DNA from 2 places in the Mangrovibacillus cuniculi genome. Region 2 is predicted to be linked to the other one. Evidence: riboswitches for the same ligand, from Rfam matches in the RefSeq annotation. Region 2 holds a riboswitch; the other holds the start of a gene.
The links. A riboswitch is a leader RNA that binds a small molecule or an ion and turns the genes downstream of it on or off. The one in region 2 is predicted to bind cyclic di-GMP.
Positions count from the first base shown of each region.

Region 1: it holds a riboswitch for cyclic di-GMP, as region 2 does, so the genes downstream of both, G8O30_RS15740 (methyl-accepting chemotaxis protein) here and G8O30_RS12575 (glycoside hydrolase family 191 protein) in region 2, are expected to answer to the same signal.

Region 1 is NZ_CP049742.1:3,088,632-3,096,440, reverse strand. Features, by position in the region: gene G8O30_RS15755 (S-Ena type endospore appendage) at 1-406, opposite strand, end outside; gene G8O30_RS15750 (S-Ena type endospore appendage) at 601-1,137, opposite strand; gene G8O30_RS15745 (hypothetical protein) at 1,260-2,414, opposite strand; cyclic di-GMP riboswitch class I at 2,818-2,902, shown strand; gene G8O30_RS15740 (methyl-accepting chemotaxis protein) at 2,968-4,662, shown strand; gene G8O30_RS15735 (alanyl-tRNA editing protein) at 4,703-5,893, opposite strand; gene G8O30_RS16180 (hypothetical protein) at 5,970-6,104, opposite strand; gene G8O30_RS15730 (ZIP family metal transporter) at 6,264-6,986, shown strand; gene G8O30_RS15725 (sigma-70 family RNA polymerase sigma factor) at 7,286-7,809, shown strand, end outside.
Region 2 is NZ_CP049742.1:2,475,778-2,483,586, forward strand. Features, by position in the region: gene G8O30_RS12555 (thymidine kinase) at 362-982, opposite strand; gene rpmE (50S ribosomal protein L31) at 1,080-1,280, opposite strand; gene rho (transcription termination factor Rho) at 1,402-2,697, opposite strand; gene glpX (class II fructose-bisphosphatase) at 2,948-3,910, opposite strand; gene G8O30_RS12575 (glycoside hydrolase family 191 protein) at 4,030-4,869, opposite strand; cyclic di-GMP riboswitch class I at 4,904-4,991, opposite strand; gene pelG (exopolysaccharide Pel transporter PelG) at 5,068-6,471, opposite strand; partial or broken gene pelF (GT4 family glycosyltransferase PelF) at 6,473-7,809, opposite strand, start outside.

The sequences.
Region 1 (7,809 bases), 610 kb from region 2:
AAGGTTGTGAAATCGGACTACAATGCTTAAAGCATTTAAAATCTACTTTCTTGCGGCATAAATTCAGGCCTTTCACCTCTTTTTTATGACACTTACGACATTCTTTCTCATCGCAGTCATAAATAATGATCGGCTCTTCACAACACTCATGACATTCACAGCAGTCATCTTTCTTACACTTATCACAATGATGTTTCTTATGATGATCACATTCACAATCATTATGGTGGCACCCACATGGTTTAGGGTGTATACAATGATCTTTGTCATGAAGCTTAAAGGCATATTTATCCATACCAAAATAATTGTTTTCCTTCATATAAACATTAGAGTGAGTTGCGCCTTTTCTACATTTCTCACAGCGCTCTTCCCCCTTACATCCACAATCTTTTTTCTTTATATTCATGTACAAGCATCCTCCTATACCTACATACCTAACATCATCATATGAAAAATGGGTTGTGGGGAGAGGGCAAATGTACTAGGGTAAATGTCTATTTTGGGTGTATGTATAGTATGCATATCTCCTTAAATTAAAATAAGTCACTGTTCTAAATAGAGCAGCGACTTTTTCATCATAACTAGATTAACTATTCTTTTCTATCGACATAACTTTGTAGCACAGTATTCTAAGTCAAAGAGAATTTCTCCACTACAAGTTGCAGGGATTGGAGTTGTAGTAGCACTGCTAATACATCGAATATCTAAACTAACCAATCCTTCAACAAAAATAGGTACAGAAGCTTCTGGACTAACTTCAATATTTGCTGTACCACCGCCGTTTGCACTTAATCTATCAATAACTTGCACTTCAATTGTACAACCAGTTGCAGCATTACCTGTGTTTGTTACAACAATTAATCCACTAAAATCATAGTTGGTTCTATTGCTGAAGTAGTTAAAACTTTCTGCAGTTTCTTCCGTACCACATGGCTGGGATATAGGCTGACACTGTTTAAAGCATCGTAATTCATTTCTTTTTTTACACAAATTATATCCTTTTACTTTATCTGGACAACTTTCATCAAAGAAATCTTTTTTTACTAACTCATACCCATAATGATGGTGATTTTTTTTCTTGCATGAACAATGGTCCTTACAACCGCAGTGTTCGCCCTCGTTTTGATAAATGTTCATATATTGTCCTCCTTGATTGTCGAATTCCCTAACACTATATGACTAAATTAATTTATGTGTACAGGCACATGTATTGATACATTTGTCTAATTTACTATAAATCTGATTATCTAAGTGGTTTCTCAAATTGTCTGAGAAGCTACTAAATACCCACTGATTGCACATAATGAAAAGACATAGATAGTAGTAGGGTTTGTTTCACTGTTCGTGAAATAAGCAATGCCATCTTTCACGCTTAGGACATACACAGGAGTTAAAGCGGTTGTTTGACCTTTTAAATAAAGCTGAATTTCTATACCAAAATTTATAGTACTCTCAAGCTCTTTACCTATCCCACTAGCACAAGCTGGACACTTACATGTTTTTTTCTTTTTACAGCCACACTTATCTATTTCTTCCTCTTCAGCTAATGCTTGCTGTAATAAGAATTGGTATATTTGAGTTGTTGCTGGAGTAGCCGAAATACCTGCAACATCACATAGTTGTACAACTGTGTTGGGAACTGCTGAGGCTTGTGTTGCGAGCTTATAACGTAAGGTAGAACACTCTACTAGTTCTGTAATAACTTGTCCACCGGTAGTTGGATTGGTTGGAAAGCCACTTGTTGTACTAAAATAAATCTGAATGGCTTTGTCTGCTGCTGCAATATCTGGATCAGCTTGAAAGTTTTTGACTTTCTTTAGTAAGTCGTTTAAGTCTTTTACACAACAATCTTTACACTCATTACGACAATGCTTGCATTTACACTTGTCCACATCTTCCCCTCCATGTTTATGACGTTTCTTTTTCTTGTCGTAGAACTCGTCCTTAAAAATGATAGTGGGTTTACAATCTCCGCACTTCACATCAACCGTAACACCATCAATATCTATTGGAGTTTCAATCGTTTGATCATTTGTCATGGTTTGGTCTCCGTGTCGTTGACGTTGCAACTGAGGAGCTTGCGATTGGTCACCATGGCGTTGACGTTGCAATTGAGGTCCCTGATTTTGAGGACCTTGACTTTGAGGACCTTGCTGTTGCTCTTGTGACTGAGGACCTTGCCTTTGACCTTCTTGATTTTGTCCTTGTATCTGTGGGCCTTGTTCTTGTTCTAGTGCTCCTTGCTCTTGTTGTTGCTTTTGGTCTTGCTCTCCAATAGATTGGTGCTGGTCATTGTGCTCTGTAAAAGACTGCTTCTTTCTATGAATGTCACCTGAATGATCACACGTACAAAATTGTTGCTGTTTAAAACACCCTTTACATAATCCATAATTTTCTTTATTAGAATAACTCATTACATACACCGCCTTTCTAGGATTAGCATATGTACGAGCTTATTTTTCGTATGGACAAATTGTCCTATAAGCACAGTAAACTAGTCCTTTTTGAACATATATTTTTTAAAAACCCAACACTTTGAAGGGCATATAAAGAGCACGGGTGTGTATCCCGTGCCCAGATTCATATTCATTTTCTGTTCGTTATCCTGGACTGGTGATCTAAAGGACATTTTATAGAAAAACGTTTGGTAAAACACTCTGCTGTATCCTCTAAAAACCATGAACTTCAGGGACCTTCGGCTTCACACTTATATAAATTGAAAACGCATTATAAACTTACTATTCAAACTTAAACCAAAATTATATTATATATCTTCCTCTTGTGGTAATATTTTACCGGTTAACATTTACTAGTTATTGTGGATATTGGCATACTTTTTGAAAGGGAAGGACGCAAAACTAAAGGGGCTACGGTTTTCGAACTACGCCAGCCAGTTGCTTACGTTGCCAGCACCACCTGTAGATTGCTATAGGTGTTTTTTTATTGACTAAAAAAGGAGAGAACGAAATGAAAGTGTCTATCAAACAAAAGTTAATTAGTAGTTTCCTCATCGTCTCATTTATTTTTGGCCTAGCTTCGTATTTATCTTATTCAAGTATGAAGTCTAGTAACGAGGAATATGACTATTTAGTAGAACGCGTTGCAGAAATACGCTCCATTATTCAAAACATTCAAACCAACACAGCACTCCAGACCGGGTATTATCGGGCATTTATGCTTTATGACGACAACGAGCGATTTCGTGAACTATTAAACGAAACAAATAAACAAACAGAAATCCTAATTGCACAAGGGAAAGAATTGGCGACATTACCTGAAACAGTGGAGCAGTTGGATACAATCAACGCTGCAAACGTTGCTTTCCGCACAAAAGCGAACGTAGTGATGAATAAGAAATTGGTGGATAAAGACGCTGCCATCCAAGAAGGACTTGAAGAGATTGTCCCAATAAGCACCGAATTAAATCAGAATACGCTAGCGATGTATAACTGGATTCAAGATGACGTATTAACACCACGTTTTACAGAAACACAAGCGAACAGTGATAAAGCTCGTCTTTGGTTACTAATGATTAGTGTCGTTGCTACTCTTATTGCCATTGTTTGCGGAGTCGTGATTTCTACCGTGATATCAAAACCCATACAAAAGTTAAAGAGTAATGCGGACTTGGTGGCGTCTGGTGACTTACAAGTCGAAACGCTGCGAATGAAGAGCAAGGATGAAATCTACTATTTAAATGAAGCTTTTGAAAAAATGACTGCTAATTTGAGGCAGATGATTGAGTCTATTTCGTTAAGCTCCAATCAAGTGGCAGCTTCTGCTGAGCAATTAAATGCGAGTGTGGAACAATCTAGTAAAGCTACGGAAACCGTCGCATCGGCTATCCAAGAGATTGCTGGTGGCTCTGAGGTGACGACTTCTAAACTAGAGCACAATTCCGTTGCGCTACAAGAAGTGTTGCAAGGAGTTGTGTACATATCCGAGAGTTCAGCGAATGTGTCAGAGCTTTCTAGAGAGACTTCTCTAGAAGCAGAAGAAGGTAGTAAGTTTGTGGAAAGCACCATGGAACAAATGAAGTCTATTCAATCCACTATTAGTGAGACACATCAGGTCATAACTACTTTAAGCAATCGTTCGAAAGAAATCGGCTCCATTTTGGATGTCATTACAGGCATTGCAGATCAAACGAACTTATTGGCATTGAATGCAGCGATTGAAGCTGCTCGAGCTGGAGAACATGGAAAAGGATTTGCCGTAGTGGCAGATGAAGTTCGAAAACTAGCAGAGCAGTCCCAGCGTTCCGCAAAGGATATCGCTGACTTAATCACCATGGTTCAACAAGATACAGAGCGTACTGTTTCGATCATGGGACAAGTGGTGCAAAACGTAGAAGAAGGCGTAACGGTGTCAGAACAGACATCTGCTAAGTTTGCACAGATCTTATCCAGTACGCGAAACATTACACCTCAAATCGAACAAGTTACTTCAACAGTTCAGCAAATTTCTGCAAGCATCGATGTCGTAACAAACTCCGCTATGCAAATTTCTGAGCTAGCACAAACGAATACAGCAAACTCTGAGGAAGTGGCAGCCTCGACAGAAGAGCAGTTAGCTTCCATGGAAGAAATCAATGTGGCAGCACAATCGCTTGCGCAGATGGCGGAAGAGTTGCAAGGGGTTATCGGGAAGTTTAAAGTTTAAGAGAAAAAGGACAAAGCGTGTAGGCGCTTTGTCCTTTTTCTTATTTTACTAGTTCAGCAACAAACATTTTCACTTCTTGGATTGGTAGGATGGCTTCTCCACCACCTTGGACTAGATTAGGTTTCCCTCCGCCTTTTCCATTGATCTTTTCCATCAATTGTTTCGCTACTGGTCGTAAATCAAGCTCGATGTCCTCCCCTTTTGCGAATACAAATTGAAGTTTATCTTCGTTTTGTACAAGTAAGGCTACAATTGCTTTTGTCTCCGTAGTTATAATTTTCTGCGCTAACGTTTGTAGCTCTTTAATGGAACGATTCTCGAATGTCGCGATTAGTGGTTGTCCGTTCTCACGGCAAACAGCTGCCAGTTCCTTTGCTTCATATTGTGAAAGTTGCTCTTTTAATTGTGTTATCTCCTGATCTTGTTCCTTCTGTTTGTGAAGGATCTTCTCACCTGCAAGCACCAAACTCTCTTCTGGTGATTGCAGTAAACTTGTTAGCTGCTGCAAGGTTTTATGTTTCTTTTCTAGCTGTGTGAGCACTCGATCACCAGCAACAAACGATAAGCGTGTACCATCTTTGTGCTTTTCCCAATGAAGAATTTTCAGACTGCCCACTTCACTTGTGGAAGATGGATGCGTTCCCCCGCAGCCGTTGTAGTCAAAGTCCGGAATGATGACAAGCCGGATGTTCTCTGAAACGGTCGGCTGTTTACGCATCGGATACTGGTGAAGTTCGTCCGCTGTGATCCATTTCGTCTCGATGGGGCGTGCCTCTTGGATGATTTGGTTAGCGAGTTGCTCTGCTTTTGCCGCTTCTTCTTCTAATAGCTTTGAAGTTGCGAGATCAATCGTACAAATGTCTGTTCCTAGATGAAAACTGATAGTTTCATAGTCAAGTGATTCGGCGAACGCAGCTGTCAAAATATGCTGACCAGCGTGCTGCTGCATGTGGTCGTGACGGCGCTGCCAATTGATAGTTGTTACGACTTCGGTGTTAGATGTTGTTATTGCCTCTTGAAGATAGTGGCGGATTTCGCCGTCCACTTCTTCGACTTGTGTCACTGGAATGGAACTGATAGTGCCCGTGTCATGTGGTTGGCCGCCGCCTGTTGGATAGAATATCGTTTCTTTTAAAGTTACGTATTGGCCGTTCTCGTCTGTGTTTTGGGTTAGGATGGTTGTTGTTAGGGACGTGCTGTATTGATCTTGGTAGTAGTGTTTGATCGTCATGGTGTTTCTCCTTTTTGTATCTAGTTTAGCATAGGTGTATATGGGAGTTCTTGCGAGAAGGAGATTTACTTGCAAACTACCCAATCCATTTCATCAGGTAGAAAACTGCAATGGCTACCAGCACAGGTGAAAGTGTGACAGCAAATCGACGAAATCTATACTTTACGAAATAACGAATTGTTCTCACTTGTCTAGTTTTTGCCTTTTGCATGATACCACTCCTATACATTTCGTGTATTACTTATAGATACACAAAAATGTTTCACTTATGCAACTTTTAAATTTTAATGCCAGCTTAAATGTCTTCTTGGACAATCATCTTTCTCCCAAAGTTTCATAGATTATAGTAATACCATTTGTGGAGGAGCTTATGTCCCTAATATTCATTTTCGTTTCATCTTTGTGTACAAGCCTTGGCGCAATGATTGTGTTATTAATAAGAAATTTATCTCATCGAGGAAAAGACGTGGTGTTGGCCTATACCGCGGGGATCATGGTCGCTACTTCCGCATATGGGCTAATTCCCTCTGCGTTAAAGCTATCCAACATGCATACCTTGATCATCGGAATCTTGTTCGGCACTTTTTTACTAACTTTGATTGAAGTGGTTGTCCCTCATACCGATTTAGATCATTCTAATCAGTCATTACGAGGCGGTAATGTGGTACTATTTATGATCGCAATGTCTATACATAACTTTCCGGAAGGTTTATCTGTCGGGATATCTAGTGCGAGTAGTAACGAGGACCTCGGCTATTTGGTCGCTTTTGCTATTGGACTGCAGAACGTCCCGGAAGGTTTTTTAATTGCCTTATTTTTAGTCACGCAAGGAGTTAGTCGATTTAAAGCGATTTTCTTTAGTGTGATGACGGGAGTTGTAGAATTATCAGCAGGTTTATTTGGATATGTGTTTGGAGATTTCTTCGCATTTGTTGTTCCGTACGGCTTAGCTTTTGCTGCAGGCTCGATGCTGTTTGTAGTATATAAGGAATTAATCCCTGAGAGTCACGGAGATGGGAATGAACGTGTGTCGACCATTGCTTTTATTATAGGGTTTATTACGATGATTTATTTGACGGAGGTTTTTAGGTGAGGTTGGAGGATAGATCATTTTTAAGGATTAGCTCTTTAGGTTAACTGTATAGATATATGTTGGAGTGGTATGAGGGTTGTTCTTAATTATTCCGCACCACTCCCAAATTACGCGATTCGCTCTTTTTTCTCCTAATCATTTTTTATCCCCCTATCCTTCTCTCTCAATGAACACCCTCTTAACTACTCTTAAACATCACACTTCAACTTTAATTATGAAAAAGATAAGATATATATATTATTTACCAAAAAAATGAAACCGATTAACCTTTCTGTCGTCTTAGCAATAACAGAAAAGAGGTGAAACGATTGCAGGAAGAATTCTCACTGAAAGATATTTGGTTTGAAAAGGTGATGGATGAGTATGGAGATAAGTTAACAAAATTTGCTTATCACTATCTGAAGGATTGGAAATTAGCAGAGGATGTTGTGCAGGATGTATTTGTTACTTGTTATATGAACTTTGAACACAGACATGAAATTACTTATCTAAAGTCGTGGCTCTATAAAATTACAATTAATAAATGTAAAGACTACTTGAAAAGCTCCTATGTAAAAAGGACTTTGTTAGACTCCTCTCTTTTTCGGTTATTTTCATCGGAAGAACCTACTCCAGAGATGAGTGTTATTTACCAAAGTGAAGATGAGCTTTTATCATCAAGCGTATTATCCTTACCGGTTAAGTACAGAGAAGTTGTTATCCTATTTTATTATGAAGATCTTTCTATAGAAGAAATAAGCGAGTTACTACACCTCAATAAAAATACGATAAAAACTAGGTTGAATAGAGGCCGAGCAAGGCTGAAAGGTATATTGGAAAGGAG
Region 2 (7,809 bases):
TTCACCGCGGCTTCTCCCACTTGTACCAGGTTTTCCTCTCCTTACACCGCGGCTTCTCCCACTTGTACAAGGATTCCCTCTCTTTTCACCGCAGCTTCTCTCACTTGTACCGGATTTTCCTCTCCTTAAACCGCGGCTTCTCCCACTTGTACCAGAATTTCCTCTCCTTACACCGCGGCTTCTCCGACTTGTACCAGGGTCCCCTCCCTTTTCACCGCGGCTTCTCCGACTTGTACCGGGTTAATAAGGAGACTCATCTAAGTACAGGCCACATCACGTGGCTAACGATGAGTTGTTACCGGTCACAAGTAACAAAAAAACCTACCCAAAGCATAAACAATGGGTAGGCTAAGTATAAGTATTATGATTGCTTAGAAGCGTTAACTGCATCAAGTGATACGGATAGTCCTTTTGGTACTTGATGGTGATGGCGACAGCGCGGTTCGTAGGCTTCGGAAGCACCAACTAGAATAATTGGGTCATCGTATCCTGCTGGTTCGCCGTTGATTAGTCTTTGTGTTCTGCTTGCTGGAGCACCGCATGAGGCACAAACTGCTTGGAGCTTTGTGATGTGTTCAGCAATCGCCAACAAGGTAGGCATTGGGCCGAATGGTTCTCCGCGGAAGTCTTGGTCTAGTCCGGCTAGGATCACAACATGGCCTGCATCAGCAAGTTGCTGCGAAACGGCAATTAGTTCGTCATCAAAGAATTGCGCTTCATCAATTGCTACTACGTCATCGTTTGCAGTAACGTGCTCTAAAATATCTGATGCACTTTGGACTGCTTTTGCCATGACGGAAGTACCGTTATGAGACACGACTTCTTGTTCGCTATAACGGTTATCCAACGCTGGCTTAAATACCGCCACGGTTTTTTTTGCAAACTGAGCGCGACGAACTCGTTTGATTAGTTCTTCTGATTTGCCGGAGAACATACTCCCGCATACTACCTCTATCCAACCTTGTTGCATCGTACTGTACATCCCCATGGCTCCTCTCAAATTTGGTTCTATCTCTTCGCACACCCATCCTGAAAAGGAAGGGCGTTTGGTTTCCCTCTGCGCCCTTCCAGTCTTTTGCTTATTTAAGGTTGTAACGTTTGTTGAAACGATCAACACGTCCGCCAGCATCGGCAAACTTTTGACGGCCTGTGTAGAATGGGTGGCAGTTAGAGCAAACCTCTACCTTAAGTTCCTTTACAACAGAACCTGTTGTAAATTCGTTACCACATGCACAAGTAACCGTTAATTTGTTGTACGTTGGATGAATACCTGATTGCATTCCTATTCATCTCCTTCCGCCCTGAGTCATCTGAAACAGAGTAAGTTTAGTGAAATGTGGTTCACTTCACTCGGAACATTATAGCAATCGAGTAGCTTGTTTGCAAGAGTGCTGAGTGCAACTATTCCGAACGATTATTACGTGAAAGCCCGCTACGACGCGCTTTTACCTCTTCATCTAAAACTGCAAAGAAATCTTCGTTCGTCTTAGATTGACGAAGTTTTTTCATGAAGCGATCGATAAAGTCTGGTTGATCGGATAGAGATTTACGGATTGTCCATAAGTGCTCTAGCTTATCTTTTGGTAGAAGAAGCTCTTCTTTACGCGTACCGGAACGACGGATATCGATAGCAGGGAAAATACGACGTTCTGCAAGACCACGATCTAAGTGAAGTTCTAGGTTACCAGTACCTTTAAACTCTTCATAAATCACATCATCCATACGAGAACCTGTATCTACTAGAGCAGTGGCAAGGATTGTTAAGCTACCCCCATCTTCAATGTTACGCGCTGCACCGAAGAAACGCTTAGGACGATGGAATGCTGCTGGATCGATACCACCTGATAAAGTACGTCCGCTTGGAGGAATAACAAGGTTATAAGCACGAGCAAGACGAGTAATACTATCCATTAAGATAATAACATCACGCTTATGTTCCACTAAACGCATTGCACGCTCTAACACTAGTTCAGCCACTTTGATATGATTTTCTGGCACTTCATCAAAAGTGGAACTAACTACATCACCTTTAACAGAACGTTCAATGTCGGTTACTTCCTCTGGACGCTCGTCAATTAGAAGCACGATCAGTTCTGATTCAGGATAGTTTGTGGAGATGGCATTTGCAATTTCCTTCAACAACTCTGTTTTACCTGCTTTTGGCGGAGCAACGATCAATCCACGTTGACCAAAACCAACAGGTGCAATCATGTCCATAATTCGAGTAGACATCTTGTTTGGAAGTGTTTCTAACACCATTTGCTTATCTGGGTATAGAGGTGTTAAGGCAGGGAAATGCACACGTTCTTTTGCCGAGTCTGGATCTTCTCCATTAACTGCTTCTACATATAGAAGTCCGAAATAACGCTCGTTCTCTTTAGGAGGACGAACTTTTCCTGACACTCTGTCTCCGTTACGTAAGTCAAAACGGCGGATTTGAGACGCAGAAATATAGATATCTTCTGAACTCGCAGAATAGTTAATAGGACGTAGGAATCCAAAGCCTTCTGACTGAATGATTTCTAAAACACCTTCCATGAAAAAGAAACCTTCTTGTTCTGCACGACTTTTTAAAATAGCAAAGATTAATTCTTTTTTGGTTAATTTACTGTAATAAGAGATTTTTAAGCCTTTTGCAAGCTCATAAAGCTCTTTTAATTTCATGTTTTCTAAGTTGGAGATGGTTAATTCCGCCATCATGACACCACGCTTTTCAAATATTTACTCCATACGATAGGTAATTGGAATAGGTTTGTTTGGATTTCTATTAGATATATAAGGAAGGTAAAAACGAGTAGAAGCTAGGAAGATGTTGTCCAAAGAAGACGTATTCGTAGCTCTTATATTGTACATCTATGGTGTGGGAAGAATCAATAGGAAGGAAGCCTTTAACAAAATGTAAACGCTCCCTTCCTATATGTAATTCGATTTACTTTTTAAAATCCCTTTATTTAATCACGAGATTTGGTTTCTTTTTCAGAGAATGACGACCGTCAATGAAGCGTACCGTACCAGATTTTGCTCGCATGACTAGTGAATGAGTCTCTCCATAGGTACCTTTAAACTGTACACCGCGAAGGAGTTCTCCGTCTGTTACTCCAGTCGCTGCAAAAATGGCGTCGTCCCCTCTGACTAAATCACTCATTCTCAAAACTCTATCAGGATCAATTCCCATTCTGACACAACGAGATAGTTCCTCCTCATGTTGCGGAAGAAGACGTCCTTGGATTTCACCACCTAGGCATTTTAGAGCGACCGCGGCAATGACTCCTTCTGGGGCACCTCCTGATCCAAATAAAATATCGACGCCAGTATGGTCAAATGCCGTGTTAATAGCACCTGCAACGTCACCATCTTGAATTAATTTGATACGAACACCTAACCTTCGTAATTCTGCGATTGTTTCCGCATGACGGTCTCTTTGTAAAATCGTCGCAACGATATCCTCTAAATCTTTTCCTTTTGCTCTAGCTACCGCTTTCACGTTATCTTCAATAGAAGCGTCAATGTCAATCAGCCCAACTGCTTCAGGGCCAACTGCTATTTTGTCCATGTACATATCGGGTGCATGTAAAAGGTTACCGTGGTCCGCTATTGCTAGAACTGCCAGCGCATTCCAGCCACCAGAAGCAACAATATTGGTTCCTTCTAGCGGATCGACTGCAACGTCCACTCGAGGCCCGTAACCAGTTCCAAGTTTCTCCCCAATGTATAGCATTGGTGCCTCATCCATTTCTCCTTCCCCAATTACAACCGTTCCTTTCATTGGAACTGTATCAAACACATCGCGCATGGCGGAAGTTGCGGCTTCATCTGCCTCATTTTTGCAGCCGCGCCCCATCCAACGCCCACTTGCAAGTGCTGCCGCTTCTGTTACTCGTACTAATTCCATCGAAAGACTTCGTTCCATTGTGTATCGCCCCTTAAATTAGTATGTCATATTTATAAATATTGTAACACATTAATAGCGTTATGGAGTAGGTAAAATAAAAAATAGGTAGAGACTTTTCCTTGTCTCTACCTACTTTATTAAAATTCATCGTATGATTTCTTCTCGTGATAGTGGGCAAACCCAAACTTCTTAGCATATTTTGTACTCTTTTTCTCTGTTTCAAAAGAAACCGTTAATATTCTTGTTTCTGTTTCTTCTTGCAATCTTGTTAAACGACTAATTTGATTTTGTGCCCACTCATCTTTTTTCACTACGTTGTAATTAAACCCTTCCCACATAAATCCGTCCATGTACTGGTGTGTATGCATAATCGTTTCCATACCCCAGTTCTGAATATATAAAAGCTCTTGATAAGTTGTAGTCAACTCTTCCAAGAAAGTTAATAATCCGTTTAATTGAACATAGTACTGTGGTTTATCTGTCCAAAAATGTTCGTTATCTATATTTCCCACCGTATCCAGGAAAGCTCCGTCAAATCCTTTCGCAACGATCTGCTCTTGTACTTCATCTAGCAGAACTTGTTGGAAGTGAGGTTTCGTAATGTCCATGTAGTAGGAATCCCATTGTGGGTAATGGATACGCTGTCCGTTTTTATGGTAATAATCTGTTGGTTCTAGTAATTTTACACGACGTTGGTTCCACATCGGTGTTTCCATTACTCCGATGTATCCCATCACAATCGTTCCACTAGATTGAATATAGTCAATCTGCTCTTTTGTGTATAACTGTGGTTCAATAATGACTAGATCATAGGTACGTAGTTTTTCTATTATTTTACTATTAGGTGTATTATAAAAGATTTTATAACTTTCTACTCCTGCCAATACATTCACTGCTTTCCCTTCGTAAGCATGTCCAGTAAAGCTGCTCACAAGAAATAAAACAATCAACATCAATAAAGAAGCTAACTTCTTCATCAAAAATCCCTCCAATTTACCGAGGGATGGGTGGTTTCGCAGACTGGCGATCTTTATTCTAATAGAATCGAAGACCCATGTCTTTGCGTCCTTGGCTTTCACCAAGTTTGCCCATCACCAACTAGTATTTAATTATAATGTACTATATGTCTTATTCTATCCTTTTGTGCAGGATATTGACTAGTATTTTTTGAAAAATTACGAAACTTCTTTTCTCATAAAGATATAATAATCTGCATCTTTCACATAGTATTGTAAACGAAGTGCACCAAATAAGAAGGAAAGCGTGGCACCAATGGCAAAACCAACTCCGTACCAATCAATTCCAAAAGGTAATAAGAATGCTGTCACACTAGCAATCCCAACTAAAAATAAGAGATTCGTGTATGCTGCTCCCTTTCGATCGTCAAAATAGAGTAGCAATAGAGAAAACGATAAGACTAAACTAGTAGAAAAAACGCCTATAATGGTCATCGGTAAAATATCATAGTATTTACCACTAAGCTCAAAAATACTTACCATTGTAGGAAGTAACAAGAGTAGTAGAAAAGAAAAGAGACCCTGTGTTCTCACCAGTCGAATGACTTCCTCTCTTAGCACCCGTAACATGGAAGATTTACTTTCTTTAATTTGCTCCAGGCTTCCTCCTTCGTTTATATACCCGTAAAACGACCAGTATCTTTCATAAAATCTTGTTTCAATAGAAATCACAAACATCATCATGGTAGGAATAATGGATAAAAAAGACCAAAACACTGCTGTATCATAAGACGGATGATAACGAAATGTTCCTTCTAATAGGATTGCCCCTTCCCCAAACCAGATAATGCCGTTATGAACCCATAAGCCAATCCCATACGAAACTCCAGTAATTACTAAAGCAGGATACTTCTTTGCATAAGCTAACGCTGCAAACGGACGCTTAGAATTTCGATCTGGAAAACTTCTTAACATGTTGTATAAAAGCATACAAAAAGTGGTCAACATCCCGCATAAGAAAACCACAAGCATGATTGCAGCTCCTTGTAGCGGAGTCATATAGGATAACCACCGATCAAATGGTAGTAAGATATAGCTTAGGACAATGATTCCAGCTCCTACTGCAAAAGCTCGAATGACATATTGATACGTCTTCATAGCATTACTATATAGAAACAGCACCCAAATTAAGTTCATTGTTAAGAAAAGTAAAAGTAACAACCAATCATACCAGAAGGGAATAGGAGTCAATAAGGCAAAAGGTAGCCACAATAACAAGGCTGCTACTACCGTTACCTTCATTAATCCAATACTGGATGAAAAGACATCATTCATTTTTTTCTCATAAAATAGGTCTGCCACATATCTCGTAACAAAAAGTTGTAAGGACATAAAGATAACTTGAGAGAAAACAAAGGTGTAGGACACACTCACAACAAATAGCTCTTTTGTCAGTAAATTCGCTCCATCCCTTAGCATCCCCCACTGTAAGAATGCCAAGGTTAGTATTGTCACCAACCAAGGTCCAGAAGTGATGAGAATAGTAAACGCATACGCTCGTGCTCTAGTAGAGAAGTAGTCTTCTCGAAACATTTTTTTCAATTGAAATCCAATGCCGGCCATTCTACTTCCCTCCTAATTGTTTATACAAGTTTGCATATTGATGGATTATATCTTCTAATAAGTGCTTTGCTTTCACTCTCTTAAAGCCATTCATCCCATGCTCTACCAACATCTGAGGATTATTTGCATACTGTGTTATCTTTTCTGCAAGTTGACCTGCGTTTACAGGTGGTACAATCTCCCCAGCCTTTCCGTAAGAATCATCTCCCTCTCCTTCCACAAGCCCTCTACAATTCCCAACGTTTGTAGCTACAAATGGTTTACCATAAGAAAAGCCTTCTAAGATCGCCATTGGTTGACCTTCTGAAATACTAGTAAGTAAGAAAAGGTCCATTTTAGGAATCCAATCCGCTACATTAATTTTGCCCGTAAAGGTTACATGTTCTGTAAGGTTCAACTCTCTACAACTCACTTGGCATTCTTCCGCATAAGAGGGATCTTCATCTACTGGCCCAAAGATATAGAGGTGAAAATTAACTCTTTTCTCCTTTAAGAGATGTGCTGCCTGTAGCATCGTTAAAATATCTTTAATTGGAACAATACGTACGATTGCACCTATGTGTAATTTTTCTCCTACTTTTTTGACCTCAAATTTCGGTGTTGAAGCGATGTTTACTCCATTCCCTATCACCATAATCTTTTCTTTTGAAGCTCCTACTCTTTCTTGAATGGTTGCATTTCGATCAAATAAAGAAATGATTTTTGACGCCTGACTGTAAGCAATATTGCTTAAATAATGGAAATAATTTATCCACCTAGATTTGTATACTGCCGGCACCCATGTAGATTGTAAAATTTCCTCTTCTCGCTCTCTAGAGTAAATTCCGTGTTCTGTAACTAAATACGGTATATCTTGTTGATAGGAGAGAAATGCTCCTAAAACCCCTGCGTATCCCGTAGAAGCAGAATGCACTAAATTAAATTTGTCCTTAATGGGTGATTGAATTAAAGATATGATAGGTTCGTATTTATTTCGAATCATCCAAAAATAATCAATAAAAGAACTGTGTAGCCCTTCCTTTTCGTAGCAGTTTTGGACAATCTCCCAAAATACTCTACTATTAAAAAATCCACTAGGAGAACCCATCACTTTTTTGTTAGAAAGGATAGGAAAGATTTGGTCCATACTAGCTCTAGATAAAAAGAACTTCTCAAGTAGTTCGAATTGTTCTTGGTTCATCACCGGTTCTACCAACTTTTCCTCAGGAGATCCTAAAAATAACGTTTGCACTTCTTTGACATTGTTAGGAAGGGCATACTTAAATGCTTTATCTTTTTCTGAGGCAGATGCTGGGAGGATAGCAATGACCGTAAAGGTAATAGAAGGGTTTTCTTTGA